DNA from 3 places in the Stutzerimonas sp. FeSN7 genome. Region 2 is predicted to be linked to each of the others. Evidence: predicted binding sites of a transcription regulator. Region 2 holds the regulator's gene; each other region holds the start of a gene.
What was found. Region 2 encodes FliA, which starts transcription of late flagellar genes. Its sites were predicted from a motif close to CTAAAGTTTNNNNNNNNNNNGCCGNTAA; they were not measured.
Positions count from the first base shown of each region.

Region 1 (9,891 bases), 1.2 Mb from region 2:
AGGGGCCGGCGGCGATGGAGGGTGCCGACGGTTCGAGCCTGCGCCTGCTCGGCACGGTCGGCGAACCGATCAATCCGGAAGCCTGGCACTGGTACTACGAGACGGTCGGTCGGTCGCGCTGCCCGATCGTCGATACCTGGTGGCAGACAGAGACCGGCGGCATCCTCATCAGCCCGTTACCCGGTGCCACGGCGCTCAAGCCCGGCTCGGCGACGCGGCCGCTGTTCGGCGTAGTGCCCGGGCTGGTGGACAATCTCGGCAACCTGCTGGAAGGCCCGGCGGAGGGCAATCTGGTGATTCTCGACTCCTGGCCAGGGCAGATGCGCACCATTTACGGTGACCACGACCGTTTCGTCGATACCTACTTCAAGACCTTCCGCGGCATGTACTTCACCGGCGACGGCGCGCGCCGCGACGAGGACGGTTACTACTGGATCACCGGGCGCGTCGACGATGTGCTCAACGTCTCCGGACACCGCATGGGCACCGCCGAAATCGAGAGCGCCCTGGTGGCGCATGCCAAGGTGGCCGAAGCCGCGGCCGTTGGCGTGCCGCATCCGCTCAAGGGCCAGGCCATCTATGTTTACGTGACTCTGGTTGCTGGTACCGAGCCCAGCGACACGCTGCGCCAGGAGCTGCAGCAGTGGGTCCGGCACGAGATCGGTCCGATCGCGGTGCCGGATACCATCCAATGGGCGCCGGGGCTGCCGAAGACGCGGTCCGGCAAGATCATGCGCCGCCTGCTGCGCAAGATCGCCACGGACGACTACGACACTCTGGGCGATACCTCGACGCTGGCCGACCCTGGCGTCGTCGACCAGTTGATCGCTGCCCACGAGGCGGTGAAGCAGCGCTGAACTCGCGGGCGTCCTGCGAGCGGTCTACGAGGCGGCCGGAATGCCGTTACGGCTCCCCGTGACCGCTGCGTGCGAGCTTGCTCGCGCGCCGGTCGACTCGCGGGGCTCATGTCGCCTGGCAGCTTCGTTCGCGGACAAGTCCGTTTGCCACAGGCCCGCAGGGCGATGTTCAGACGCCGGCGGGCGGGCTTTTCAGATCGTCGTTGCCGGTGACCGTGGTGCCGTTGGTGGCAGCTGCGGCGTTGGCCTGCAGTTGCTCCTTGTTCGAGTCATAACGCTCGAACGGCATATGGTGCGAGCGCCCTTCGGCCATGCCCGCCTGTTCGCTGACTTCATTGAACACGCGCTTGGCCTCGCAGTGGCCGGTCACGCCCCGGGCAACGGCCATCCCGCCGATGCCCAGTTGCAGCAGGCCGCCGAGGCCCCCGCGGCGCAGACCCTTTGCGAGGAAGTACAGGCCGCCGGCCAGGGACATGGCGCGCTCCCAGCCGTGGACGTTCTGTTCGAGGTGCTTGGAAGAGTTGTTCATGGGGGGGCTCCGACGAAGACATTCTCAATGAATGACTCTTGCCGGAGCCGCCTGTTCGCCACCGCAGGTCGGCAGGCATGGTCCGATCAGGCCATGCCGAACACCTTGAGCACGAAGGCGTACTCCAGCGCCACGTCCTTGAGCGCCTGGTAGCGTCCGCTCATGCCACCGTGACCTGCGCCGAACTCGGTCTTGAGCAGCAGCAGGTTGTCGTCGGTGCGGGTGGCACGCAGCTTGGCGACCCACTTGGCGGCCTCCCAGTACTGCACGCGGCTGTCGTTGTAGCCGGCCACGGCAAGCAGTGGCGGATAGGCCTGGGCCCGGACGTTCTCATAGGGCGCATAGGCGCGGATGCGTTCGTGCACCTCGGGCTGGTTCGGGTCGCCCCATTCGTCGTACTCGGTCACGGTCAGCGGCAGGTCGGCATTGAGCATGGTATTGAGCACGTCGACGAAGGGCACCTCGGCGATCGCCGCGCCGAACAGTTCCGGACGCAGGTTGAGTACGGCACCGATCAGCAGGCCGCCGGCACTGCCGCCGCTGATGGCCAGGCGTGGCGATGTGGTGTAACCGTCGGCCAACAGCTGCTCGGCACAGGCGATGAAGTCGCTGAAGGTGTTCGGCTTGTGCTCCAGCTTGCCGGCGCGGTACCAGGCCTCGCCGAGATCGCCGCCGCCACGCACATGGGCGATGGCGAAGATGAAGCCGCGGTCGAGCAGCGACAGCCGCGCGTGGGAGAACCAGGGGTCGAGGCTGTGGCCGTAGGCGCCGTAACCATAGAGGTAGAGCGGTGCGGGCTTGCCGAAGCTGTCACGCCGGCCGACCAGGCTGATGGGAATCTGCGTGCCGTCCTGGGCGGTGGCCCAGATGCGCCGACTTTCATAGGCGTCCGCATCGAAGGGGCCTTCCACCGGGGTTTCCTTGAGCACCTCCTGTGTGCCGTCGGCCAGGGTCAGCTGGCGGATCTGCGCCGGGCGATTCAGCGCCTCGTAGCGCAGGCGGATCACCGTGCTGGTGAATTCCAGCGAGTTCTGCACGTGCAGGCTGTAGGCCGCATCGGGCAATTGCAGGCGATAGGGTTGGACGCCCTGCGGTCGTACCTCGATCACCGGCAGGCCGCTTTCGCGCAGGGTCAGGGTGATCGCCTCGGCGTTCAGGCTGACATCCTCGAGCATCACCGCGTCATCATGCGGGACCAGCTCCTGCCAGTGCTCGCGGCCTGGTTCGGCCTCGCTGGCGTGATAAAGGGCGAAGTTGATGCCCGCCTGGTTGCTGCGGATCAGCCAGCGCCACTGGCCTTCGTACAGGCCATGATCGGGGAAGTACTCGTGATCCTCCTGGCGCGGCGCCAGGCAGGTCCAGCTGCCCTCCGGCTGGTCCGCCGACAACACCCAGGCTTCGCTGGTGGTCTTGCTGTGGGAAAGGATGACCAGCTGGCGGTCGGAGCTGGCGCGGTAGCAATGCACGAAGAAGCGCCCGTCCGGGTCGTGATAAACCTCGCTGCTGTCCGTATCGCCAAGGCGGTGGCGGTAAACCTTGTGCGGGCGGTGGGTGTCGTCCAGCTCGCCGTAGAACAGGGTCTGGCTGTCGTTGGCCCAGGTCATGCTGCCGTCGCAGTTGTCGAAGGGCAGCTCGGTGACCTCGCCGCTGGCCAGGTCCTTGACGTACAGCCGGTAGATCTCGTCGCCCTCGCGGTCGAGGCTGTAGGCGAGCTTGCTGTGGTCCTGGCTGACGCTGAAGGCACCCAGCGAAAGAAAGCCGCCGCCGGCCAGCTCGTTGGGGTCGAGCAGCAGCTGTTCGGCGCTTTCATCGACGGTCAGCGAACCATCCAGCGGGCGCGGGCAGCGGTAGTGCCGCGGATACTCGTCGCCTGCGGTGGTGCGCTGGTAGTACAGCCACGGCCCCCACGGGGAGGGCAGTGACAGATCGGTTTCGCGGATGCGGCTCTTGATCTCCTGAAACAGGGCTTCACGCAGTTCGGCCTGATCGGCGAGCTGCTCCTCGAGATAGGCATTCTCCGCCTTGAGATAGGCCAGCACGTCCTCGGCGTCGCGATTCTCCAGCCAGCGGTAAGGGTCGGTGCCGGTGTCGGCGCGGGCGATGGGGGCTTGGGACATGCAGTACTCCGGATTCGGTGGTGCGTTGGCCGCACATGGCGTGCAACGAAATGCGGCAGTGTACCTGCTCGACTGCGTCTAGGATTGACCCGGTTGGTACGGCCCGGTTTCAGCCGGGCCGACCGCCGAGCAACGCGGCCATGGATAGGGTGAATGCAGGCGGATCGGCGCTGTCGATGATGACCGGGTAGTCGCGAAATGTCCGCTTGCAGGTTACTTTCGGTTAGGCAAAGCAGCCGATTGACAATGCTGCGCTTTTCCCCGAAGGTGTGCCGACCCAAATCAAACGGGCGTATGAATCGAGCGTTTGCCAGAGCAGATGCCGGTCACCCGGATTATCGTGTCGGTGGGTGTCGTTCGCCGTGAGGCGCGGTCGAGTCAGGGCCGAAGACGTGAGACACGTAACGTTCAGCTTCCATACCTGGAGATCAGTTGATGATTTACGAAGGTAAAGCCATCACGGTTAAGGCTCTTGAGAGCGGCATCGTCGAATTGAATTTCGACCTCAAGGGTGAGTCCGTCAATAAATTCAATCGCCTCACTCTCAACGATCTGCGCCAGGCTGTCGATGCCATCAAGGCCGACGCTTCGGTCAAGGGCGTGATCGTCACCAGCGGCAAGGATGTGTTCATCGTCGGTGCCGACATCACCGAGTTCGTCGACAACTTCAAGTTGCCCGATGAAGAGCTGGTTGCCGGCAACCTCGAAGCGAACAAGATCTTCAGCGATTTCGAAGACCTGGGCGTACCCTCCGTGGTCGCCATCAACGGCATCGCCCTGGGTGGCGGTTTCGAGATGTGCATGGCTGCCGACTATCGCGTCATGTCCACCACCGCCAAGGTCGGCCTGCCGGAAGTCAAGCTGGGCATCTACCCGGGCTTCGGCGGTACTGTGCGTCTGCCGCGCCTGATCGGTGTGGACAACGCCGTCGAGTGGATCGCCTCCGGCAAGGAAAATCGTGCCGAAGACGCGCTCAAGGTGCACGCGGTCGATGCCGTCGTCGCTCCGGAGAAACTGCAGGAAGCTGCCCTGGACCTGGTCAAGCGCGCCATCTCCGGCGAGCTGGACTACAAGGCCAAGCGCCAGCCGAAGCTGGACAAGCTCAAGCTCAACGCCATCGAGCAGATGATGGCCTTCGAAACCAGCAAGGCCTTCGTGGCTGGCCAGGCCGGCCCGAACTATCCGGCTCCGGTCGAAGCTATCAAGACCATCCAGAAAGCCGCCAACTTCGGACGTGACAAGGCCATCGAAGTCGAGGCCGCCGGCTTCGTCAAACTGGCCAAGACCTCGGTTGCACAGAGCCTGGTCGGCCTGTTCCTCAGCGATCAGGAATTGAAGAAGAAGGCCAAGGCCTACGACAAGCAGGCCCGCGACGTGAAACTGGCTGCCGTACTCGGCGCCGGCATCATGGGTGGCGGCATCGCCTACCAGTCGGCCGTCAAGGGCACGCCGATCCTGATGAAGGATATCCGCGAAGAGGGTATCCAGATGGGCCTGGACGAAGCCTCCAAGCTGCTCGGCAAGCGTGTCGAGAAGGGCCGTCTGACGCCGGAGAAGATGGCGCAGGCGCTCAACGCGATTCGTCCGACCATGTCCTACGGCGACTTCGGCAACGTCGACATCGTCGTGGAAGCCGTGGTCGAGAACCCGAAGGTCAAGCACGCCGTGCTGGCCGAGGTGGAAGGGCATGTACGCGAGGACGCGATCATCGCCTCCAACACCTCCACCATCTCCATCAGCTACCTGGCCCAGGCGCTCAAGCGTCCGGAAAACTTCTGCGGCATGCACTTCTTCAACCCGGTGCACATGATGCCGCTGGTGGAAGTGATCCGCGGCGAGAAGACCAGCGAAACCGCCATCGCCACCACCGTCGCCTACGCCAAGAAAATGGGCAAGAGCCCGGTCGTGGTCAACGACTGCCCGGGCTTCCTGGTCAACCGCGTGCTGTTCCCGTACTTCGGCGGCTTCGCCCGCGCCATCGCCCACGGTGTCGACTTCGTTCGTGCCGACAAGGTGATGGAGAAGTTCGGCTGGCCCATGGGCCCGGCCTACCTGATGGACGTCGTCGGCATGGACACCGGCCACCACGGCCGTGACGTGATGGCCGAAGGCTTCCCGGATCGCATGAAGGACGATACCCGCACCGCCGTCGACGTCATGTACGACGCCAACCGCCTCGGTCAGAAGAACGGCAAGGGCTTCTATGCCTACGAGATGGACAAGAAGGGCAAGCCGAAGAAGGTCGTCGATGCCGAGGCCTACGAGCTGCTCAAGCCGATCGTCGCCGAGACGCGCGAGCTGTCCGACGAGGACATCATCAACTACATGATGATCCCGCTGTGCCTGGAAACCGTGCGCTGCCTGGAAGACGGCATCGTCGAGACCGCTGCCGAAGCCGACATGGGCCTGATCTATGGCATTGGCTTCCCACCCTTCCGTGGTGGCGCGCTGCGCTACATCGATTCGATCGGCGTCGCCGAGTTCGTCGCGATGGCCGACAAGTACGCCGACCTGGGCCCGCTGTACCACCCGACCGCGAAGCTGCGCGAGATGGCTGCCAACGGCCAGCGCTTCTACGGTTAATCGAGGGAGAGAGAATTCATGAGCCTGAATCCAAGAGATGCAGTCATCGTCGACTTCGGTCGCACCCCGATGGGGCGCTCCAAGGGCGGCATGCACCGTAACACCCGCGCCGAGACTATGTCCGCACAGCTGATCGACGGCCTGCTGGCGCGCAATCCGAAGATCGACCCGGCCGAGGTCGAGGACGTAATCTGGGGCTGCGTGAACCAGACCCTCGAGCAGGGCTGGAACATCGCCCGCATGGCGTCGCTGCTGACCCGCATTCCGCACACCAGCGCCGGCCAGACCGTGAGCCGTCTGTGTGGTTCGTCCATGAGCGCGCTGCACACCGCCGTGCAGGCTATCCAGACCAACAATGGCGACGTGTTCGTCATCGGTGGCGTGGAGCACATGGGCCACGTCAGCATGATGCATGGCGTCGACCCGAACCCGCAGCTGTCGCTGCACGCGGCCAAGGCGTCGGGCATGATGGGTCTGACCGCCGAGATGCTCGGCAAGATGCACGGCATCACCCGTGAAGCCCAGGACCAGTTCGGCTACCGCTCGCACCAGCTGGCATGGAAAGCGACTCAGGAAGGCAAGTTCAAGGACGAGATCATCCCGATGGAAGGCTACGACGAGAACGGCTTCCTCAAGGTCTTCGACTACGATGAGACCATTCGCCCGGAAACCACCCTCGAGGGTCTGGCCGAGCTCAAGCCGGCGTTCAACCCGAAGGGCGGCACCGTGACTGCTGGTACCTCCTCGCAGATCACCGACGGTGCGTCCTGCATGATCGTCATGTCGGCCCAGCGCGCCAAGGACCTCGGACTGCAGCCGATGGCCGTGGTTCGTGCCATGGCGCTGGCGGGCGTGGACCCGGCGATCATGGGTTACGGCCCGGTTCCGTCGACCCAGAAGGCCCTCAAGCGTGCCGGTCTGACCATGGACGACATCAGCCACGTCGAGCTGAACGAAGCCTTCGCCGCACAGGCCCTGCCGGTGCTCAAGGACCTCAAGCTGCTCGACAAGATGGAAGAGAAGGTCAACCTGCACGGCGGTGCCATCGCCCTGGGTCACCCGTTCGGCTGCTCCGGTGCGCGCATCTCCGGCACCCTGCTGAACGTGATGAAGCAGAACAACGGTACGCTGGGTGTCGCTACCATGTGTATCGGTCTGGGCCAGGGGATCAGCACGGTCTTCGAGCGCCTCTGACAGACAGATGCAGATGACTGCGCTAGGCTGACAACCATTTCTGCAGTTTTGCGGAAAGAATGTTGTCAGCCGGTGCATGGAAGCCGGGGCCTGGTGCCCCGGTTTTTCTTTTTTGTCGTTGCGTGGAGGTAGGCATGCAGTTGGAGCCGGGGCGTTATCGCCATTACAAGGGGCCGGAATATCGCGTATTCGCCGTGGCCCGGCACTCCGAGACGGAGGAGCTGGTGGTGTTCTACCAGGCGCTGTATGGCGAGCGCGGACTCTGGGTGCGGCCACTGTCGATGTTTACCGAGACGGTCGAGGTCAACGGTGAAACGGTGCCGAGGTTCGCGCTGATCGAAGCCGAGCCCAGCGTCTTTCGGGATTGAGCTGGCACAGGGCTACCAGTGCCGCGCTTGACCTCAGCTCCATCGCCACTATATATAGCGGTGCTTTTTAGACAGAGCGCTAACCCAGGCGTCCGGTTCATGGCCTCGAATCGTCGCTCTGGTCCGCGCCAGGCCGAGCCGAGCAGGAATATCCTGCAGAGCCGCCCCGTTCGCAAAACGCGCACGAACGTTCGCTGATGCCTTGCCGATTACCGACGGCACGGGTATTCAAACTGCCGGAGGCGCCGCCTCTGTTCACCTCTAGATTCAGGAACTCTCCTCTCCATGGGTAAATCGCTGGTCATCGTGGAATCACCGGCCAAGGCCAAGACAATCAACAAGTATTTGGGCAACCAGTACGTGGTGAAGTCGAGTATCGGCCACATCCGCGACCTTCCCACCAGCGGCTCGGCCAACAAGGAGCCGGTCAAGCGCGGCAAGGCTGCGGCGGCCGAAGCGCCCGCGCTGTCGCCCAAGGAGAAGGCCAAGCGTCAACTGATCGCGCGCATGGGCGTCGATCCGGAACATGGCTGGAAGGCCAAGTACGAGATCCTGCCCGGCAAAGAAAAGGTCATCGAGGAGCTGCGCCGCCTGGCCAAGGAAGCCGACACCATCTATCTCGCGACCGACTTGGATAGAGAAGGGGAGGCCATCGCCTGGCACCTACGCGAATCCATCGGTGGCGATGACAGCCGTTACAAGCGCGTGGTGTTCAACGAGATCACCAAGAAGGCGATCCAGGAGGCCTTTTCCCAGCCGGGCGAGCTCGATCTGAATCGTGTCAACGCCCAGCAGGCGCGGCGCTTCCTCGATCGGGTGGTTGGCTACATGGTTTCGCCGCTGCTCTGGGCGAAGATCGCCCGCGGCCTGTCTGCCGGTCGCGTGCAGTCGGTGGCGGTGAAACTGGTGGTCGAGCGCGAGCGCGAGATCCGCGCCTTCGTCCCGGAAGAATACTGGGAAGTTCATGCCGACCTGGCGACTGCCCAGCAGGCCAAGGTGCGCTTCGAAGTCGCCCGCGAGAAGGGCGAGGCGTTCAAGCCGCTGAACGAGGCGCAGGCCAATGCTGCGCTGGAGAAGCTCAAGGGCGCCAGCTACAGCGTGACCAAGCGCGAGGACAAGCCGACCAGCAGCAAGCCTTCGGCGCCCTTCATCACCTCGACCCTGCAGCAGGCGGCGAGCAATCGCCTCGGCTTCGGCGTGAAGAAGACCATGATGATGGCCCAGCGCTTGTACGAAGCCGGTTACATCACCTACATGCGTACCGACTCGACCAACCTGTCGGCCGACGCCATCAGCATGGTGCGCGGTTTCATCGAAGGCGAGTTCGGTGACAAGTACCTGCCCGAGAAGCCGAACCTGTATTCGAGCAAGGAGGGCGCCCAGGAAGCGCACGAGGCGATTCGCCCGTCCGATGTCAACCTGCGGCCGAACCAGCTGTCCGGCATGGAGCGCGATGCCGAGCGCCTGTACGAGCTGATCTGGCGCCAGTTCGTCGCCTGCCAGATGCCGCCGGCGCAGTACCTGTCCACCAGCGTGACGGTCGAGGCCGGTGACTTCGAGCTGCGTGCCAAGGGGCGCATCCTCAAGTTCGACGGCTACACCAAGGTCATGCCGCAGCAGAGCAAGGCTGGCGAGGACGACGTGCTGCCGGAAATGAGCAAGGGCGACGCCATGAAGCTGCTCAAGCTCGACCCGAGCCAGCACTTCACCAAGCCGCCGGCCCGCTATTCCGAAGCCAGCCTGGTCAAGGAGATGGAGAAGCGCGGCATCGGCCGGCCATCCACCTATGCGGCGATCATTTCCACCATCCAGGATCGGGGCTACGTCTCGCTGCACAATCGCCGTTTCTACTCGGAAAAGATGGGCGACATCGTCACCGAACGCCTCTCCGAGAGCTTCAACAACCTGATGGACTATGGCTTCACCGCTGGCATGGAAGAGCATCTGGACGACGTCGCCCAGGGCGAGCGCGACTGGAAGCATGTGCTGGACGAGTTCTACGGTGATTTCCGCAAGAAGCTCGAGGTCGCCGAGTCCAGCGAGAATGGCATGCGTGCCAACCAGCCGACCCTGACGGACATCCCGTGCAAGGTCTGCGGCCGGCCGATGATGATCCGCACCGCGTCCACCGGGGTGTTCCTCGGTTGTTCCGGCTACAGCCTGCCGCCGAAGGAGCGCTGCAAGTCCACGGTGAACCTCATTCCGGGTGACGAGATCGCCGCGGATGACGAGGGCGAGTCCGA
Region 1 covers NZ_JARPMN010000001.1:2,703,820-2,713,710, reverse strand. Annotated here, with positions in the region: gene acs (acetate--CoA ligase) at 1-857, shown strand, start outside; gene P5703_RS12685 (YgaP-like transmembrane domain) at 1,027-1,386, opposite strand; gene P5703_RS12680 (S9 family peptidase) at 1,473-3,503, opposite strand; gene fadB (fatty acid oxidation complex subunit alpha FadB) at 3,939-6,086, shown strand; gene fadA (acetyl-CoA C-acyltransferase FadA) at 6,105-7,280, shown strand; gene P5703_RS12665 (DUF1653 domain-containing protein) at 7,415-7,648, shown strand; gene topA (type I DNA topoisomerase) at 7,934-9,891, shown strand, end outside.
Region 1: a site for FliA is predicted at 7,833-7,860, ahead of topA (type I DNA topoisomerase). Genes of this name have one in related genera too.

Region 2 (9,891 bases):
GAGGCTTGCGACGCCAGCAGATGCTTGAGCAGGGCACGATAGGCAATCACCGCCCGGCTGGCCGGATCGAACTGCGACGGCGTCAGGCCGGCGCGGCTGGCATCACGCAGGCGAGTATCGACCGGGATAAAGGCCGGCCACAGGTGATCGGCATAACCGGCACGCAGCACCTTGAGCGTGTTCATCGACGCCTGGGTCCGGCGATCGAACAGCGTAGGCACGATGGTGTACGGCAGCGCCTGCTTGCGCGACCGGTTGATCATCGCCAGCGTGCTGACCATCCGCTCCAGCCCCTTCATCGCCAGGAACTCGGTCTGTACCGGAATCACCAGCTGCTGGCTCGCCGCCAGGGCATTGACCATCAGCACGCCAAGCAGTGGCGGACTGTCGATGATCGCGTAATCGAAATCCTGCCAGAGCTGGGAAAGGCTCTTGGCGATCACCAGCCCGAGACCGTTCTGCCCCGGGGACTGGCGCTCCAGTGTCGCCAGCACGGTGCTCGACGGCATCAGCGAGATGCGCTCGTGGCTGGTGGCCAGCAGTAACTGCCAGGGCAGCCCCTCCGGAACGGTGCCCTGATGCTGGAACAGGTCGAACACGCTGTGCTCCAGATTGTCGGGATCGTGACCGAAATAGCTGGTCATCGAACCATGCGGGTCCAGATCCAGCACCACGACCCGTTTACCGGAGTCGGCCAGCAGACCTGCCAGCGCGACCGACGTGGTGGTCTTGCCCACTCCACCCTTTTGATTGGCTACAGCCCAGACTCTCATTGCTTATCCACCCGGCGAATGGACCGGAACGGCTCCGCCTGAAAATGGCAGAGCGACGGTGTTTTGACGACTGCGCCCGGAAGCGCTTACATGGACCCGGCTGGTGCAGATTGTGTGCCAGCACGTCGCAAGGCTTCGTTCGGCCGGGCGTTGCCGCTGCCTACGCCGGTCACACTGCGCCGCACATCGAGATTGCGCGACACTACCAGCACCACACGGCGATTCCGTGCCCGTCCCTCGGCAGTCGCATTGTCCGCCACAGGCTGAAACTCACCATACCCCACCGCTGCCAACCTGGACGGATTGACGCCCTGCGCCGCCAGCATCCGAACCACGCTGCCGGCACGCGCGGCAGACAGCTCCCAGTTGGTCGGAAACTTGTCGGTACTGATGGGCAGATTGTCGGTGAAGCCTTCGACGTGGACCGGGTTGTCGAACGGAGCCAGAATTCCGGCAACCTTGTCGATCAGCTGGAACGCCTGATCGTTGGGCAACGCATCGCCGCTGGGAAACAGCAGGCTGGAGCTGAGCTCTATCTCGATCCACAGCTCGTTGCCCCGAATCGTCAGCTGGTCATTGGCGATCAGCTCGCCGAATGTCTCACGCATGCTCTGTGCGATGCGCTCCAGCGGATCGAGCGTCGGCTCCCCGGAGCCGGGACCGGTGAGATCCTCGACCTGCGAAACGTCGGGCTCGGTGGTGCGCGGTCGCTCTTCACCGATGGGAATGGGTTTGACCGAACGGTCGACCTGGTTGAACACGCCGACCAGCGAATCGGAGAGGATCTTGTACTTGCCTTCGTTGATCGAGGAAATGGAATACATCACCACGAAAAAGGCAAACAGCAAGGTGATGAAGTCAGCATACGAGACCAGCCAACGTTCGTGGTTCTCGTGCTCTTCCGGCGCTCTGCGTCTGGCCATGGCGCTCAGTCCATGAAGCCTTGCAGCTTCATCTCGATGGAGCGCGGGTTCTCACCCTCGGCGATCGACAGGACCCCCTCCAGCAGCATCTCGCGGTAGGCCGTCTGCCGCTGGACGATGCTCTTGAGCTTATTGCCGACCGGCAACACCAGCAGGTTGGCAAAGGCGACGCCATAGATGGTGGCAACGAACGCCACGGCGATACCGCTGCCCAGCTGACTGGGATCGGCAAGGTTGCCCATCACATGGATCAGCCCCATCACCGCACCGATGATTCCGATGGTCGGCGAGTAGCCGCCCATGCTCTCGTAGACCTTGGCGGCGCGCAGGTCGCGGCCCTCCTGGGTATAGAGATCAACCTCGAGAATGCTGCGGATCACCTCCGGCTCGGCGCCGTCGACCAGCAGTTGCAGGCCTTTGCGCGCGTACGGATCGGGCTCGGTCTCGGCGACGGGCTCGAGGCCGAGCAGCCCCTCCTTGCGTGCCGTGTTGCTCCAGGTGGTCACCATGAGAATGCCGCGCGCCAGATCGATGCGCGGCGGAAAGAAGATCCAGCGGCCGATGCTCATCGCCCGCATGAACACCGCGATCGGCGTCTGCAGCAACACCGCGCCCAGCGTACCGCCCAGCACGATCAATGCTGCCGGTCCGTTGAGCAACGCCGAGATATGGCCGCCCTCGAGAAAGTTGCCCCCGACGATGGCGACGAACGCAAGCAACAGCCCGATAAGGCTGAGTACGTCCATCAGATGCAGGCCTCGGCCAGATTGCGGCCGATGTCATCCAGACCGTACACGGCGTCGCTGAGGTTGGCCTTCACCACCGCCATCGGCATGCCGTAGATCACGCAGCTGGCTTCATCCTGCGCCCACACCTGGCTGCCGCTCTGCTTGAGCAGACGCGCGCCTTCACGGCCATCGGCGCCCATGCCGGTCAGCACCACCGCCAGCACCTTGTCGTGGAACGACTTGGCCGCCGAGCCGAAGGTCACGTCGACACAGGGCTTGTAGTTCAGGCGATCATCGCCGGGCAGGATGCGCACGGCGCCGCGCCCATCGATCATCATCTGTTTGCCGCCGGGTGCCAGCAATGCGAGCCCTGGGCGCAGCACATCGCCGTCCTCGGCCTCCTTGACGCGAATACGGCAGAGCTTGTCCAGGCGATCGGCGAAGGCCTTGGTGAAAGCCGCCGGCATGTGCTGGATCAGCACGATCGGCGCGGGAAAGTTGGCCGGCAGCTGGGTCAGCACACGCTGCAGCGCCACAGGGCCACCGGTGGAAGTACCGATCGCCACCAGCTTGTAGGCCTTGCGCTTGGGCGCGGGAGAGCGGCTGGCCGCAGGCGCAGGTGTTGCCGCTGCGCTGCCCGCACGAGGCGCAGTCGAAGCGGGCAGCGCCGAAGCCGTGCCACGCGGTGAAGTCGAAGGCGTAGCAACGCTCGAAGAGCAGAAGGTGCTGTAGCGACGGTTACTGCGCGAGACGGTATGCACCTTTTCGCACAGCAGCTGCTTGACCTTGTCCGGGTTGCGCGAGATGTCCTCGAAGTTCTTCGGCAGATAGTCCACCGCGCCGGCATCCAGCGCATCGAGGGTGACCCGCGCGCCTTCGTGCGTCAGCGAGGAAAACATCAGCACCGGCGTGGGACAGCGCTGCATGATCTGCCGGACCGCGGTGATGCCGTCCATCATCGGCATCTCGTAATCCATGGTGATGACGTCCGGCTTCAGCGCCAGCACCTGATCGATCGCCTCGCGCCCGTTGGTGGCGGTGCCGACGACCTGGATATTGGGATCAGAGGAAAGGATTTCCGAGACACGCCGGCGAAAGAAACCGGAATCGTCGACGACCAGGACCTTGACTGCCATACATCACTCCTAGCGACAGCGCCGCACACAGGCGGCGCTGCCTGACCGAATCAAACCCTGCGCGCGTACCGCTTGAGCATGCTGGGCACATCGAGAATCAGAGCGATGCGGCCATCGCCGGTGATGGTCGCGCCGGACATGCCGGGCGTACCCTGCAGCATCTTGCCCAGTGGCTTGATAACCACCTCTTCCTGGCCGACCAGCTGATCGACGACGAAGCCGATGCTCTGGTTGCCGACGCTGAGAATCACCACGTGACCTTCGCGCTGCTCTTCCTGAGCGGCGTCATGGACCAGCCAGCGCTTGAGGTAGAACAACGGCAGCGCCTTGTCGCGCACGATCACCACTTCCTGACCGTCGACGACGTTGGTACGCGACAGGTCCAGGTGGAAGATCTCGTTGACGTTGACCAGCGGGAAGGCGAACGCCTGGTTGCCAAGCATCACCATCAGCGTCGGCATGATTGCCAGGGTCAGCGGCACCTTGATCACCACCTTCGAGCCCTGGCCCTTGGTGGAGAACACGTTGACCGTACCGTTGAGCTGGGAAATCTTGGTCTTGACCACGTCCATGCCGACGCCGCGGCCGGACACGTCGGAAATCTCGGTCTTGGTCGAAAAGCCCGGCGCGAAGATCAGGTTGTAGCACTCCAGATCGCTCAGGCGGTCTGCGGCATCCTTCTCCAGCATGCCCTTTTCCACAGCCTTGGCACGCAGGATGTTGGCATCCATACCCTTGCCGTCATCACTGATGACCAGCAGGATATGGTCGCCTTCCTGCTCGGCGGACAGCACCACTCGACCGGTACGCGGCTTGCCGGCGGCCTCGCGCTCCTCCGGCATCTCGATACCGTGGTCGACGGCGTTGCGCACCAGGTGCACCAGCGGATCGGCCAGGGCCTCGACCAGGTTCTTGTCCAGGTCGGTTTCCTCGCCCACCAGCTCCAGGTTGATCTCTTTCTTCAGGCTGCGCGCCAGATCGCGAACCAGTCGCGGGAAGCGACCGAAGACTTTCTTGATCGGCTGCATGCGGGTCTTCATCACCGCGCTCTGCAGGTCGGCGGTGACCACGTCGAGGTTGGAAACGGCCTTGGCCATCGCCTCGTCGCCGCTATTGGAACCCAGGCGCACCAGGCGGTTACGGACCAGCACCAGTTCGCCGACCATGTTCATGATCTCGTCGAGGCGCGCGGTATCGACACGCACGGTAGTCTCGACTTCGGCCGGAGCCTTGTCCGCCGCGGCCGGTGCCGGAGCGGCCGCCTTGCTCGCTGCCGCGGCCGGCTTGGCTGGCGCAGCGGCACGTGCGGGCTCCGCCTTGGGTGCCGCCTTTGCCGGGGCTGCCGCAACGGGCTCGGCCGGGGACGCATCGGCGACCGCCGGCTCGAACTTGCCCTTGCCGTGCAGCTGATCGAGCAGCGCTTCGAACTCGTCGTCGGTTATTTCGTCGCCGGACGCCGCGGGCGCACTGTCCTTGGCGGACTCGGCGCCGGCCGCTTCGGCCGACGAGCCGACTGGCTCGAACTTGCCCTTGCCGTGCAGCTGGTCGAGAAGCGCTTCGAATTCCTCATCGGTGATTTCATCACCGGTCTTTGCAGCGGCTGCATCCGGCGCAACAGGTACCGCAGGCGCTGCGGCGCTGGCCGGTGCCGAGAACTGGCCCTTGCCATGCAACTGATCGAGCAGCGACTCGAATTCGTCGTCGGTGATCTCGTCGGTAACGGGGCCGTGTTCGGCCTCGCTCGCAGCCGTCTCGCTCGCAGCCGGCTGGATCGCGTCGAGCAACTGCTCGAACTCGCTATCGGCGCCAGCGGGCTCGGCCTCAGGCTCGGCGACCACCTGCGGGGCAGCCGGAACGACTGGCGCCGCATCGGCGGAAGCGGGCTCGGCGAGGCGCGCAAGCGCAGCCAGCAGCTCGGGTGAGGCTGGCGTCGGTTCGACGCGTTCGCGGACCTGACTGAACATTTCGTTCACGGCGTCCAGCGCCTGCAGAACGACATCCATCAGTTCGGAATCGACGCGACGCTCACCCTTGCGCAGGATGTCGAAGACGTTTTCGGCGATATGGCAGCACTCCACCAGCTCATGAAGCTGAAGGAAGCCTGCACCGCCCTTGACCGTGTGGAACCCGCGAAAAATCGCATTGAGCAACGCCATGTCATCGGGGCTGCTTTCCAGCTCCACGAGTTGCTCGGACAATAGTTCGAGAATCTCGCCGGCCTCTACCAGGAAGTCCTGGAGGATTTCTTCATCGGCGTCGAAGCTCATATTCACTTCCCCTAAAAGCCCAGGCTTGAAAGCAGATCATCGACATCGTCCTGGCCGGAAACGACGTCTTCACGCATATCGGCATGCATCTGCGGACCTTCACCGTTGGAAGGCATTTTTTCTTGTTTTTTCTTCTCTTGCTCGGCGCGCATGGCATCGCGGTCGTGCTGGATGCCGGCAACGCGGTCCACCTGCCCCGCCATGAGGACGAGATTGAGCAGGTTGCTTTCAAGCTCGGTGATCAGTCGGGTCACCCGCTTGATCACCTGGCCGGTTAGATCCTGGAAGTCCTGGGCCAGCATGATCTCGCTGAGATTCTGCGAAAGCTGGCTGCCATCGTTCATGCTGCGCTGCAGGTACTGGTCGATGCGCTTGACCAGATCGCGGAACTGCTCGGCATTCATGTCACGGCGCATGAAGCGCTGCCAATCGGCCGTCAGGCTCTGGGCCTCGTAGCTGACATAGTTCACCAGCGGGGCCGATTCCTCGACCAGGTCCATGGTGCGATTGGCGGCTTTCTCGGTCATTTCCACCACGTAGGACAGACGGTCGGTGGCATCGGTGATCGGTGACGGGTCGCCGCCCGTGGCGCAGGTATCCATCTCAAGCTTGACGATGGCGTTGTGCAGCTCGCGCGTGAGCTTGCCCACTTCCTGATAGAGCCCGTTGTTGCGCACCTGATTGAGCTCGTTGAACATCTGCGTCGCTTCATCGAAGCGGCCTTGCTGCAGGCTTTCAATCAGGCGGGGTGCGTTGGCCTTCAGAGTCGCTTCGAACTCTGCCAGGCTTTGGTCTGCTTGCGTCATAGTGCCCTCGCGGCGTTACTGCTTCAGCCGTTGACGCGCTCGAAGATCTTCTCGATCTTTTCCTTGAGCACCTGGGCGGTGAAGGGTTTGACCACATAGCCATTGACCCCGGCCTGGGCCGCTTCGATGATCTGATCGCGCTTCGCCTCGGCGGTCACCATCAGTACCGGCAGATGCTTGAGGCGCTCGTCCGCGCGCACTGTGCGCAGCAGATCGATACCGCTCATGCCCGGCATGTTCCAGTCGGTGACCAGGAAATCGAAGCTGCCGCTTTTCAGCATCGGCAGTGCGGTGGTGCCGTCGTCCGCCTCGGCGGTGTTGGTGAACCCCAGATCACGCAAGAGGTTCTTGATGATTCGTCTCATCGTCGAGAAGTCATCGACGATGAGGATTTTCATGTTCTTGTCCAAGTCGACCTCCGTAAGTCCCAAAATGCCTCAGCAAACCGAGCACGTCATACCGCAAACAATTGTCAATTGGCGCGCCATTCGCCGAGGCGTGCACGCAAGCGCGCAGCACACTGGCTATGCAACTGGCTCACACGCGACTCGCTGACTCCCAGCACCTGACCAATTTCCTTCAAGTTCAACTCTTCGTCGTAATACAGCGACAGCACCAGCTTCTCGCGTTCGGGCAGATTGCCGATGGCATCGGCCAGCGCCTGCTGGAAACGCTCGTCCTCCAGATCGCGAAACGGTTCCGGATGGGTGCTGCTCGCGTCTTCCTGCAGTTCGCCGTGCTCGCCTTCCTGCAGCAGATCGTCAAAGCTGAAGAGGCGGCTGCCCAGCGTGTCGCCGAGAATGGCGTAATACTCGTCGAGGCTAAGCTTAAGTTCGGCCGCAACCTCGTGATCTTTAGCGTCACGCCCGGTTTTCGCCTCGATGGCGCGGATCGCCTCGCTGACCATGCGCGAGTTGCGGTGCACCGAGCGCGGCGCCCAGTCCCCCTTGCGAACTTCGTCGAGCATGGTGCCGCGGATGCGGATACCGGCGTAGGTTTCGAAACTGGCACCTTTGCCGGCGTCGTATTTCTTCGCTGCTTCCAGCAGTCCGATCATTCCAGCCTGGATCAGATCGTCCACCTGCACACTGGCAGGCAGGCGCGCCAACAGGTGGTAAGCGATTCGCTTGACCAACGGGGCGTACTGATCGATCAGGCGGTACTGCGCATCCTTTGCCTGAGCCTTGCTGTAATACATAGCGGATCCGGCACCTGTCATTCGTGGCTGGGTGAAGCGGGGCTGATGAGGCGCTCTACGAAGAATTCGAGATGGCCCCGCGGTGTCGCCGGCAGCGGCCAGGTATCGACCTTCTGCGCGATCGCCTTGAAGGCTAGTGCACATTTCGAGCGCGGATACGCTTCATAGACCGCACGCTGTTTCTGTACCGCCTTGCGCACGGCCTCGTCGTAAGGCACGGCGCCGACGTACTGCAATGCGACATCGAGAAACCGTTCGGTAACCTTGGTCAGTTTGGCGAACAGGTTGCGACCTTCTTGCGGCGCATGGGCCATGTTGGCCAGCACGCGGAAGCGGCTGATGCCGTAGTCACGATTGAGCAGCTTGATCAGCGCATAGGCGTCAGTGATCGATGTCGGCTCGTCGGTGACCACCAGCAGCACCTCCTGCGCGGCGCGCACGAAGCTGACCACCGAGTCGCCGATACCGGCCGCGGTGTCGATGATCAGCACGTCGATCTCGTCGCCCATCTCGCTGAATGCCTGGATCAGCCCTGCGTGCTGCAGGGACGACAGTTGCACCATGCTCTGGGTACCGGACGCTGCCGGCACGATGCGAATGCCACCTGGTCCCTGGATGAGCACGTCACGCAGATCGCACTCGCCGGCGATTACATCGGCCAGGGTGCGCTTGCTGGTCAGACCCAGCAGCACGTCGACGTTGGCCAAGCCGAGGTCGGCGTCGAGCAGCACCACGCGCCGACCGAGATCGGCCAGGGCCAGCGCCAGATTGACCGACACGTTGGTCTTGCCGACGCCACCCTTGCCGCCGGTCACCGCAATCACCTGTACGGGATGCATACCCATGTTCACACGCCTATACCTTGCTGGGGCCTTTCGGCCGGCGATGCGCACGCAGGGCACGCATCTGATTCATTCTGGTACCGCTGTCGCCACATCATCCAGCCCGCCGTGACGAACCGTTGTACAACCCGGCGAACATATCGGCCATGGTTTCCTCGCTCGGTTCCTCGCCGGATTGCAAACTCACCGCACGGCTCACCAGCTGATGGCTACGCGGCAGATGCAGGTCGTCCGGAATGCGCGGGCCGTCCGCGAGGTAGGCTATCGGCAAGTGCTGGCTGATTGTGAGCCCGAGCACATCACCGAGGCTGCCCGCCTCATCCAACTTGGTCAGAATACAGCCAGCCAGGCCGCAACGACGATAGTTGTGCCATGCCGCCTTGAGCACCTGGCTCTGGCTGGTTGCCGCCAGCACCAGGTAATTCTTCGATTTGACACCCTTGTCCGAAAGCGCCTGCAGCTGCATGCGCAGCGTCGGATCGCTGGCGGGCAGGCCGGCAGTGTCGATCAGGATCACCCGCTTGCGCGCCAGCGAAGCCAGCGACTTGCTCAGGGGCTCGCTCGGATCGAGTTGCAGCACCGGTACGTCGAGGATGCGGCCAAGCGTCTTGAGCTGCTCCTGGGCGCCGATGCGGTAGTTGTCCATGCTCGCCAGAGCGATGCTCTGCGCGCCGTACTTCAGCACATAGCGAGCGGCAAGCTTGGCCAGCGTGGTGGTCTTGCCAACGCCCGCGGGCCCGACCAGGGCAATCACCCCGCCCTCTTCCAGCGGCTCGTTCTTGCTGACCTTGATGGCCTGCGCCAGATGCGCCAGAACCATCCGCCAGGCCTGACGCGCATCAGTGATGGCGGCGACCTTGTCCAGCAGGCTGCGCGACAGTTCCGCCGGCAGACCCAGACGCTGCAGGCGACGCCACAGGCCTGCCTGCTGCGGGCGGCGGCTCTGCTCCTGGCCCCAGGCGATCGAACCGAGCTGCACTTCGATCAGCTCGCGCAGCCCGTGCAGTTCCGAATACATCGCCTCGATCGCGCGGGCGTCCACCGCAGCGGCCGGCTCGGCCACCGCGGCAGGTTGCGGCTTGCTCGCCGCAGCGGCTGGCTTCTCGTCAACCAGTTGACGATCCTGCATCTTCGCGCGGGGTGCGGCACTCAGCTCGGCATGGGCACTGGCCAGGCGCGACTGCGTCTTGCGCAATTCGGCCTCCAGCGCAGCATTCG
Region 2 covers NZ_JARPMN010000001.1:1,525,580-1,535,470, reverse strand. Annotated here, with positions in the region: gene P5703_RS07170 (ParA family protein) at 1-773, opposite strand, end outside; gene motD (flagellar motor protein MotD) at 860-1,696, opposite strand; gene P5703_RS07160 (flagellar motor protein) at 1,702-2,442, opposite strand; gene P5703_RS07155 (protein-glutamate methylesterase/protein-glutamine glutaminase) at 2,442-3,560, opposite strand; gene P5703_RS07150 (chemotaxis protein CheA) at 3,611-5,827, opposite strand; gene P5703_RS07145 (protein phosphatase CheZ) at 5,839-6,633, opposite strand; gene P5703_RS07140 (chemotaxis response regulator CheY) at 6,657-7,031, opposite strand; gene fliA (RNA polymerase sigma factor FliA) at 7,106-7,831, opposite strand; gene fleN (flagellar synthesis regulator FleN) at 7,849-8,676, opposite strand; gene flhF (flagellar biosynthesis GTPase FlhF) at 8,768-9,891, opposite strand, start outside.

Region 3 (9,891 bases), 2.6 Mb from region 2:
CCGAATCCGCCGGCGCCGCGATCACTGCTGTCGAAGCTGTCGACCAGTTCGAAACGCGCCTGCACCACCGGCACCAGCATCAGCTGCGCGATGCGCTCGCCGACGGCGATGGTGAATGCGCTCTGGCCGCGGTTCCAGCAGGACACCATCAGCTCACCCTGGTAGTCCGAGTCGATCAGCCCGACCAGGTTGCCGAGCACGATGCCGTGCTTGTGGCCGAGGCCCGAACGCGGCAGGACCAGCGCGGCCAGGGTCGGGTCGGCGATGTGGATGGCCAGGCCGGTGGGGATCAGCAGGGTCTGGCCGGGTTCCAGGACGGTGTCCTGCTGCAGCATGGCGCGCAGGTCGAGACCGGCCGAACCGGGTGTGGCGTATTCGGGCAGCGGGAAGTCCCGACCGAGGCGCGGGTCGAGGATCTTGGCTTGGAGTGCGTGCATGTCAGGACTCTTTGTAGCGCTCGGCGATGAAGGCCACCAGCGCACGGGCAATATGCCCCTTGCTGGCCTGGCCGAAGCGGGTTTCGTGCTGTTGGCGGTCGATCACGCTGACCGCGTTGTCTTCGCTGTTGAAGCCGATGCTGGGGTTGGCCACGTCGTTGGCGACGATCAGGTCGAGGTTCTTGTCGCGCAGCTTGCGGGCGGCATATTCGAGAAGATTCTCGGTCTCCGCGGCGAAGCCGACGCAGAACGGGCGATCCGCACGGCCTGCAAGGGTGGCGAGGATGTCCGGGTTGCGCACCATCTGCAGCAGCAGGCCATCGCCAGTGCTGGGGTCTTTCTTCAGTTTATGGGGTGCCACCACTTCCGGACGGTAATCGGCGACGGCTGCCGCGGCGATGAGGATGTCGCAGGGCATCGCCGCTTCGCAGGCCGCGAGCATGTCACGGGCACTGACCACGTCGATGCGCTGCACACGATCGGGAGTGGGCAGGAACACCGGGCCGGTCACCAGGGTGACCCGCGCGCCGGCTTCGGCAGCGGCCTCGGCGAGGGCGAAACCCATTTTTCCCGAGCTGTGGTTGGTGATGTAGCGCACCGGGTCGATGTTTTCCTGGGTGGGGCCGGCGGTGATCAGCAGGTGCTTGCCGGTCAGCATGCCGGTCTCGAAGCAGTCGGCGGCGGCGCGCGCCAGCTCCTCGGCTTCGAGCATGCGCCCCATGCCGATGTCGCCGCAGGCCTGGCTGCCAGAGCCGGGTCCGAACAGGCGAATGCCACGTGCCAGCAGCTGCTCACGATTGGCCTGGGTAGCGGGGTCGGCCCACATGGCCTGGTTCATGGCCGGTGCCAGGGCGACCGGGGCGTTGGTCGCCAGCACCACGGTGGTCAGCAGATCATTGGCGACGCCCTGAGCAAGGCGGGCCATGAGGTCGGCGGTGGCCGGCGCGATCAGCACGAGGTCTGCCCAGCGAGCCAGTTCGATGTGCCCCATGGCCGCTTCCGCCGCGGGGTCGAGCAGGTCCAGGTGGACGGGATGGCCGGAGAGCGCCTGCAGGGTGAGGGGAGTGATGAACTCGCGCCCGCCCTGGGTCATCACCACCCGGACTTCGGCGCCATGGTCGCGCAGGCGGCGGACCAGTTCGGCGCTCTTGTAGGCGGCGATGCCGCCGCCGACGCCCAGGACGATGCGTTTACGATACAGCCGCTGCATAGGCCTGCCTTGTTATCTGGTAGGGATGTCCGGAGTGAGAACCAGGTCTGAAGTTGCCCGGTGCCCCGGAAAAATGACGGGCTAAGATAGCACAGCGCCCACAGCGGAAAAGTGGGCCTGCTCGACAGGGAGATGACATGAGCATACGTGACTGGCCGGCGTCGGAGCGGCCGCGGGAGAAGCTTCTCGATCAGGGCGCGGCCGCGCTTTCCGATGCCGAATTGCTGGCGATATTCCTGCGCACCGGCGTCGCCGGAAAGAGCGCGGTGGACCTGGCTCGCTACCTGCTCGCCGAGTTCGGCAGCCTGCGCGCGTTGCTGGAGGCGGATCTCGATCAGTTCAGCGCACACCTGGGGCTTGGGCCGGCCAAGTTCGCCCAGTTGCAGGCCGTGCTGGAGATGGGGCGCCGGCACCTGGCCGAACGGCTGCGCCGCGATTCGGCGCTGGAATCGCCGCAGGCGGTACGCGATTACCTCAAGGCGCGCCTGCGCCACGAACCGCACGAGCTGTTCGGCTGCCTGTTTCTCGACGCCAAGCACCGGGTCCTGGCCTTCGAAGTGTTGTTCCACGGCACCATCGATGGCGCCAGCGTCTACCCTCGGCAGGTGGTCAAGCGTGCCCTGGCGCAGAACGCGGCGGCGGTGATCCTCACCCACAACCACCCGTCGGGCGTGGCCGAGCCGAGCCAGGCCGACCGTCAGCTGACCCAGCGGCTGAAAGACGCCCTGGCGCTGATCGACGTGCGGGTGCTCGATCATTTCATCGTCGGTGACGGCGAGCCGCTGTCGATGGCCGAATATGGCTGGATGTGAGCGTCGCTACGCCAGCAGCGGTACCAGCAGCAGCGGACCGAGCACCAGCAGCACGAAGCGGCCGTTCCAGCCGAAGGCGATGCGCCACGGGGAGATCCCCGCGTGGCGCGCCAGCATCAGCGCCGACGGCCCATAGGGCGACAGCAGCATCGCCAGAGAAAAACCCACCAGCAGCGCCACCGCCGGCTGCATCACCGCGACGCCGTGGCCCGCCAGCTGGGCCAGCAGTGCGGCGCACAGGCTCAGCGAGATGATCGGCGCGACACCCAGCAGCGCCAGCGCGATGATGGCGAGCATGCCGATGGCGCCGAGGCCGAACAGCGCCAGGGGCGTACTGCTGAAATGACCTGCCAGACGTTCGACCGGAATCAGGATGGCGGTCAGCCCGCCCAGCAAGGCGGAGCAGGCGAAGATGAAGGTCTCGTTACGCATTCCGGCAAGGGTGTCACGTACCTCGCCATAGACGGCGGTTGGCGAGCCGCCCTGGTGCAGTAGCAGGCCGATCACGGCGAGCGGCACCAGCAGCATCGCTGCCTGGGTCGCTGACAGCCAGGTCAGGCTGGCCAGCAGGGCGATCAGCGCAATGCCCAGGAGGCTGCCATACAGCAGCCTGCGCAGCTCACCGGCCGGCGCGGGCGGCCGTTCGCTGCCCATCTGCAGTTGATGCAGCCGGTGATTGTCCATCGTCCAACCGACCACTAGTAGGATTGCCGCACAGAGCAGCCCGAACGGCAGCAGTGCGCTCCAGCTGAGCCCCGGCAGCTCGCGAGTGAGGATCGCCACGGCAACGCTGGTGGGCGCCAGCAGAGGCACCAGGGCGAAGCCGCGCAGTGCCGTGACCATCACCCCGCGGGCGCCCTCGCGCCGCTGCGCCGGACTGTAGCCGCGGCCGTCCAGATGACGTTCCAGCGAGCCGCAGACCAGGTTGAGCATGCCGAAGCTCAGCACCGAACTGATGGCGAAGGTGCTCAGCAGATAGCTCGGGTAGAGACGCCGGGGCGGTTGTCGCAGCAGCAAGCGGTGCAGCTCGCCCAGTTGTGGCAGCCGCTTGACTGCGCAGTGCGCGAGCCCCAGCGCGCCGATGAACGCGCCGTAATAAGCAGCGGCAGCCAGCATCCGCTGCGCTTGTTCCCAGCTGGGCGTGCCAAGCAGCAACCAGTAGGCGAGCAGGCCGAGCGTGACCAGCCCCAGCCGGCGCGGGTAGGGCATCAGCGAGCGCCAGTGCCACAGGAAGAACAGTACCAGCAGGGCGCCGCTGATCACGCTCGGCCATTGCAGGCGGGAGACCAGCGCGAACAGCTCGCAGGCGAGCGCCAGTGGCAGCAGGGCCAGCATCGGTCAGGGCAGCTCGCTGCGCAGCTTGCCGCGCTGGTAGACGCCTTCACCAAAGGCCAGCAGGCGATCTTGCTCGTCCAGCAGGTCGCAGCTGGCCATGAATACCTTGTGCCCGGAGGAGCGGCAGCATGCCACCGCGCGGATGCGGCTGCCGGCTGGCGCCGGTGCGCTGAAGTTGACGTTCATCGACAGGGTGGTCGCCACGCGGCGCTGGTCCGCCTGCTCGGTCCAGGTGCCGCACAGGCCCATCGCCACGTCGAGCAAGGTTGCGCTGACGCCGCCGTGCAGCTTGCTGGCGTTGTTCAGGTGGCGCGGCTGCAGCAGCAGTTCGATCACCACCCGCTCGGGGCCGTACTCGGTCAGGCGGCAGCCGAGATCCTGAAAGAAGCCGGTTATGGAGGCTTCGACCTGCTGGCGTGAATGCTCGGACATAAGGGCGTATCGGTAGGAAGTTGCGCCGCAGAGTGGCAGCCTTTAGCCTGCTGGTCAATCTGACGGAATGCCATTCCGCACTGCGGAATATGCGGTGTGTGAGGAGGGTTTGGGATGTTCGAACGTATCGGAATCATCGGTGCCGGCGCCATGGGGCGGGGCATCGCTCAGCTGTTTGCCAGCGCGGGCAAGCAGGTGTGGCTCTACGATGCGCTCGGCGAGTCGGTCGCCGAGGCGCTGCGTTTCAATCGCGAGCTGCTGGAGCGCAGCCTGGCCAAGGGCCGCCTGAGCACCGAGGCGCTCGACGCAACCCTGGCGCGGATGCGGCCGGCGTCGACGTTGCAGGAGCTGGCCGGTTGCGACCTGCTGATCGAGGCCATCGTCGAGAATCTCGAGGCCAAACAGGCACTGTTTGTCGAGCTGGAGGCGCTGGTTGCCGAGGACGCGGTACTGGCGACCAATACCTCGTCACTGTCGGTCACGCGGATCGCCGCGGCCTGCCGGCACCCGCAGCGGGTGGCCGGTTTTCATTTCTTCAACCCGGTGCCGTTGATGAAGCTGGTGGAAGTGGTGCGCGGCGAGCGCAGCGATCCGCAGGTGATCGAGCGGCTGGTCAAGCTGGCCGAAGAGGCCGGGCATTTCCCTGCGATCACACCGGATACTCCCGGTTTTCTGGTCAACCATGCCGGTCGCGCCTACAGCACCGAGGCGCAGCGCATCCTCGCCGAGGGCATCGCTGATGCCGAGCAGATCGACCGCATCCTGCGCGACGGCCCGGGCTTTCGTATGGGGCCGTTCGAACTGCTCGACCTCACCGGCCTGGACGTCTCTCACGCCGTGATGGAGTCGGTGTACCAGCAGTTCTACCAGGACCCACGCTATACGCCGTCCTACCAGGCAGCGCAGCGGGTCGCCGCCGGTCTGCTCGGGCGCAAGAGCGGCCAGGGCTATTACCGCTACGACAATGGCCAGCAGATGCGAACGCCGGCGCCGGCCCTCGAGCCAGTCTCGGTGGACCGCCCGTTCTGGCTGGACAGCCAGGACGCCGAGCTGCGCGGTTGGCTGGCAGCCTTGCTGGGCCAGACGGGTGCGCAGCTGGAGTCGGGTGAGACGCCGTCGGAACGGGCCATCTGCCTGATCACTCCTTTGGGTGAGGACGCCAGCTCGATGATCGCGCGTCTGGGTTTGCCGGCGGCGCGTTGCGTCGCCTACGACCTGTTTTGCGATCGCGAACGGCGGCACGTGCTGATGCGTACGCCTGCGCTCGACCCCGCGCTGGAAGCCCAGGCGCGGCAGGCGCTGGGTGGCGACGGCGTGCCGGTGGAGGTGATCAACGATTCGCCGGGGTTCGTCAGTCAGCGCGTCGTGGCCAGCATCGTCAACCTGGGCTGCGAGATAGCGCAGAAGGGCATCGCCGATCCGCATACGCTGGACCGGGCAATTACCCTGGCGCTGGGCTACCCGAAGGGACCGCTGGGTTTCGCCGAGCATTATGGTGCGGCGCGCGTCCTCGCCATTCTTGAGGCGATGCAGGCCTGCTATGGCGGTGAGGCGCGCTACCGGCCGAGCCCCTGGCTGCGTCGGCGGGTACAGCTCGCGCTGCCCCTGAGCGCGCCGGAGCGGACGTCGGCACCCTAGTTATCGAGGCGACCGGAGGCGCCTTCAGTTTGTCCGGCCGCGGCCGTTAAGCCTGGGGTGAACCTTCGATAACGGCACGGTGCTACTAAGGCACTACTGTTCTTTGTCGGAGGCTGTGGGTACAACGTCGGATCAATCCGACAAGAACAAGAGGCCCGTCCATGAGCCCCGCCAACCGCCACCCCAAGGCCATCGTGTTCCATGTAGCGCTGATCGTCGGTCTGCTGCTCATGCATTACTGGCTGGCCCCGCCCCTGCTGTTGACGGCGCTGTTGCTGCTCGCCGCGGCGCTATGGCCCTGGTTCACCGTCTGGCGCGCGGCAGACGACGGCGCGACGGCTGCCGATACGCCGCCGGCGTTCAGTGAGCTGACCAAGAATCTGTCGCGCAACACCTGCCACAACGCGCTTTCCGCCGCTCAGGTCGCCTTCAGCGCCGAGCAGCTCGCCAGCCGCCTGCAGTCGCAGCTCAAGGCAGTGAGCGAAATCGCCAACGGTGCCGAGGCGATTGCGGCCACCGAGCAGGACAGCGCCGAGCGCGCCCGACACACGCTGGACGCCGCGCAGTCGGTGCGTCAGCGCAGCGATGCCGGTCAGGCCGAGTTGCAGCGCGCCATCGAGCGGATGCAGCAGCTCAGCGCGCAGACCCATGCCAGTCGCGAGCTGATCGACGGCCTGTCTGCCCGCACCGAAGAGATTCGCCGGATCACCGACGTGATCCAGTCCATTGCCAGCCAGACCAATCTGCTCGCGCTCAACGCAGCCATCGAGGCCGCCCGCGCCGGCGAGGCGGGGCGCGGCTTTGCCGTGGTGGCCGACGAGGTGCGCAGCCTGGCGGCGCGTACCTCCAGCGCCACCGAAGAAGTGGGGCGCATGGTGGCCGACATTCGCCAGCAGAGCGAAGCGGTGGTCAGCTACATCCAGCGCCAGGCCAACGAGCTGGACGCCGCCGCCGAGCAGATCGCCACCACCGGCGAGCAGCTCAGCGGTATCGCCGGGCTGGCCGGCAGCGTCGAGTCCCAGGTGGAGCAGATCACCACCGGCACCGCCGACAACCATCAGCGCCTGACCGGGCAGTTCGTCGCCCTCGACCAGCTGCGCGCCGACGCACTGGACAGCGAGAAACAGACCCGCCAGCTGGAGCAGGCCGCCGAGCGGCTGGTGGCCCAGGCCGAGAGTGCCAGCGAGCAGCTCGCCGAGGTGCAGCTGGACGACTATCACCAGGCCATGTTCGACCTGGCGCGGCAGGGTGCTGCGGCCATCGCCGAGCGGTTCGAGGCGGACATCCAGGCCGGGAGGGTCAGCCTCGATGATCTCTTCGATCGCAACTACCGGGCGCTGCCCAATACCGACCCGGTGAAGTACCAGACGCGCTTCGACAAGTATGCCGACGAGGTTCTGCCTGCGATCCAGGAGCCGCTGCTGCAGCGGCATCCGGCACTGGTCTACGCCATCGCGACGACCCCGGAAGGCTATGTGCCGACCCACAACCGGGCCTTCAGCCAGCCGCCGGTGGGCAATCCGGAGATCGATCGGGTCAAGAGCCGCAGCAAGCGGCTGTTCAATGATCGCACCGGCGGCCGCTGCGGCAGTCATCAGCGGCGCCTGCTGTTGCAGACCTACAGTCGCGACACCGGCGAGCTGATGCATGATCTGTCGGTGCCGATCATGGTTCGCGGGCGCCACTGGGGTGGGCTGCGGCTGGGCTATCGCCCCGAGCAATAAGGCCGATCCCGAGGTTGGCGCGATCGCCCTGGCCCTGTGCAGCTGCACGGGCCAGGGAGCGACTAAGCTTGCTGGCTACTGGTTCTGCGGAGATGCAGCCGATGAAGACGCTCACCGATCACCTCGCGCAATACGCGGCCTACCACCGCGACCCGCGCAACCTGCTCACCCATTTCGTTGGCATTCCCCTGATCGTGGTGGCCGTGGCCGTGCTGCTGTCGCGCCCCGGCATCGCCTGGGCGGGCCTGTGGCTCAGTCCGGCGGCGCTGGTGTCGCTTGTCGCCGCGCTGTTCTATCTGCGTCTGGACCTGCGCTACGGCATGCTGATGAGCGCCGTGCTGGCGCTCTGCCTGTGGCTGGGTGCGCTGGCCGCCGGAGCGGGCACGGCGCTCTGGCTGGGTATCGGCGTGGGGTTGTTCGTGGTCGGCTGGATCATCCAGTTCATCGGCCACTATTTCGAGGGGCGCAAGCCGGCGTTCGTCGACGACCTCAGCGGGCTGATCATCGGGCCGCTGTTCGTCGCGGCCGAACTCGGCTTCATGCTCGGGTTGCGCGAGCCGCTGCGCCTCGCCATCGAGGCGCGGGTCGGGCCGGTGCGTCTGCGCCACACGGCCGCTCACGGCTGACGGTTCTCAAGGCTTGGCGGCCATCCACTGGTCGCTGAGGCTGCGCGTATGGCGGTCGACCATGATCGGCGCGAACGGGCGGCCCGAGGCGGTGGTGAGGTTGTTGCTGGCGCTGTTCATGTCCTGCAGCGCCACCCGGAGGAAATCCCAGCGGGTCTTGAGCTTGGCCAGCAGCGGGTCGCGCTTGCCGTCCAGCTCGGCGAGCTGGGCGTCGATGGCCGGCACCAGGTGGCGCTCATCCTGGCCGAGGTAGGTATCCGGCTGTTCGCGGGCGATTTCGAAGGAGCCGATATAGGCGCGGCTGAGGTATTGCACGGCAAGGTATTCGACCTTGGCCGGCAGTTCGGCCTGGCTGTCGGCGCCCTGCTGGGCGCGCACGGCCGTGAGGAAATCGCGTAGCGCCTTGCTCATCTGCAGCGGAAAGCCCCAGGGCATGTCGTCTTCGGCGGTGCCGAAGCTCGCACCTTCGCGAAGCCGGGCCAGCAGTTCCTGATGGCTTTCGCGTAATGCGCTGGTGGGGTTGGGTACCTGCATCAGGGCGGCGTTCAGCGCCCGCAGATCGTCTTCCAAGCGCAGCAGGTGTGCCTTCTGAAACCCTTCGCCACGGTAGAGCAGCAGGCTGCTAGTGGCGCGGTTGGCGTGAATCTGCATGTTCTGCAGCGGGGTGGTCGGCTCGGCCGCCTCGGTGAGGCCGGGCAGCATGCCGAGGATCAGCAATAACCAGAAGCGAGTGAAACGGTCCATTGTCGTGCTCCTTTTTTATTTTTATAGAAGCGATGCGTGCGTGGCAGCAGCATTCCTGAGCCTAACGGACCACTGGCTATCTGGTATCACCCCAAAGAATGATTTGCAGGGGGAGGACAGAAGGGCGGAGATGTGCTGCAGCTGACGCGCCGGCAGGTACTCGCTGCGCAGTCACCGGCGGCAGGGCGGTCCAGAGCGGATGCTAGAGCATCTTCTCCAGTCCGATCACGTCGGCGAACCAGGCGTTGAAGCGTCGCCAGAGCCCGCCGGGCTCCTTCTCCAGCACGCGCAGGCGACCGCCGTCCTCGGCGATCCAGACCAGCTGCTGGCGCCCGTCGCGCTCCTCCAGGCGTACCTCGTAGCTGAGCGCGGGCGACATGCCCTCCAGGGTCAGGCGATGGACCTCGCGGGCCAGCTCATGGCTTTCCACCAGCACGCCGACTTCGCTGTTCCAGAGCACCGAGCGCGGATCGAAATTCAGCGAGCCGATGAACACCTTTTCCTGATCGAACACTGCCGCCTTGCTGTGCAGGCTGGATTCGGACTCGCCGAGAAAGCTGTAGGACGGCTCCTGTTGCGGCTGCCGGCGCAGCTCGAACAGGCGCACGCCATGCTCCAGCAGTTCGCGGCGGTAGGGTGCATAACCACCGTGCACGGCCGGCACGTCGGTCGCCTCCAGCGAATTGGTGAGGATGCGTACCGTCACCCCCGCACCGGCGCGCTCGGCCAGGTACTCCACGCCACTGGCGGTCGGCACGAAGTAGGCCGATATCAGTGTCAGCTCGCGGCTCACCGCTTGCATGGTCGGTGCCAGCTGAGTGGTCAGCAGCAGCGAGGTGGCCGGTATGCCCTCGGCGAGCAGCTTCTCCGGGGCATCCCACATCGCCTCGCCCGGTGCCCAGATGAGCTCATCGAGCCATTGCTGCAGCTGCG
Region 3 covers NZ_JARPMN010000001.1:4,099,058-4,108,948, reverse strand. Annotated here, with positions in the region: gene dut (dUTP diphosphatase) at 1-437, opposite strand, end outside; gene coaBC (bifunctional phosphopantothenoylcysteine decarboxylase/phosphopantothenate--cysteine ligase CoaBC) at 439-1,647, opposite strand; gene radC (RadC family protein) at 1,785-2,459, shown strand; gene P5703_RS19635 (hypothetical protein) at 2,466-3,794, opposite strand; gene P5703_RS19630 (PaaI family thioesterase) at 3,798-4,226, opposite strand; gene P5703_RS19625 (3-hydroxyacyl-CoA dehydrogenase) at 4,341-5,864, shown strand; gene P5703_RS19620 (methyl-accepting chemotaxis protein) at 6,026-7,588, shown strand; gene P5703_RS19615 (Mpo1 family 2-hydroxy fatty acid dioxygenase) at 7,690-8,214, shown strand; gene P5703_RS19610 (hypothetical protein) at 8,221-8,958, opposite strand; gene P5703_RS19605 (phospholipase D family protein) at 9,161-9,891, opposite strand, start outside.
Region 3: a site for FliA is predicted at 5,887-5,914, ahead of P5703_RS19620 (methyl-accepting chemotaxis protein). Genes of this name have one in related genera too.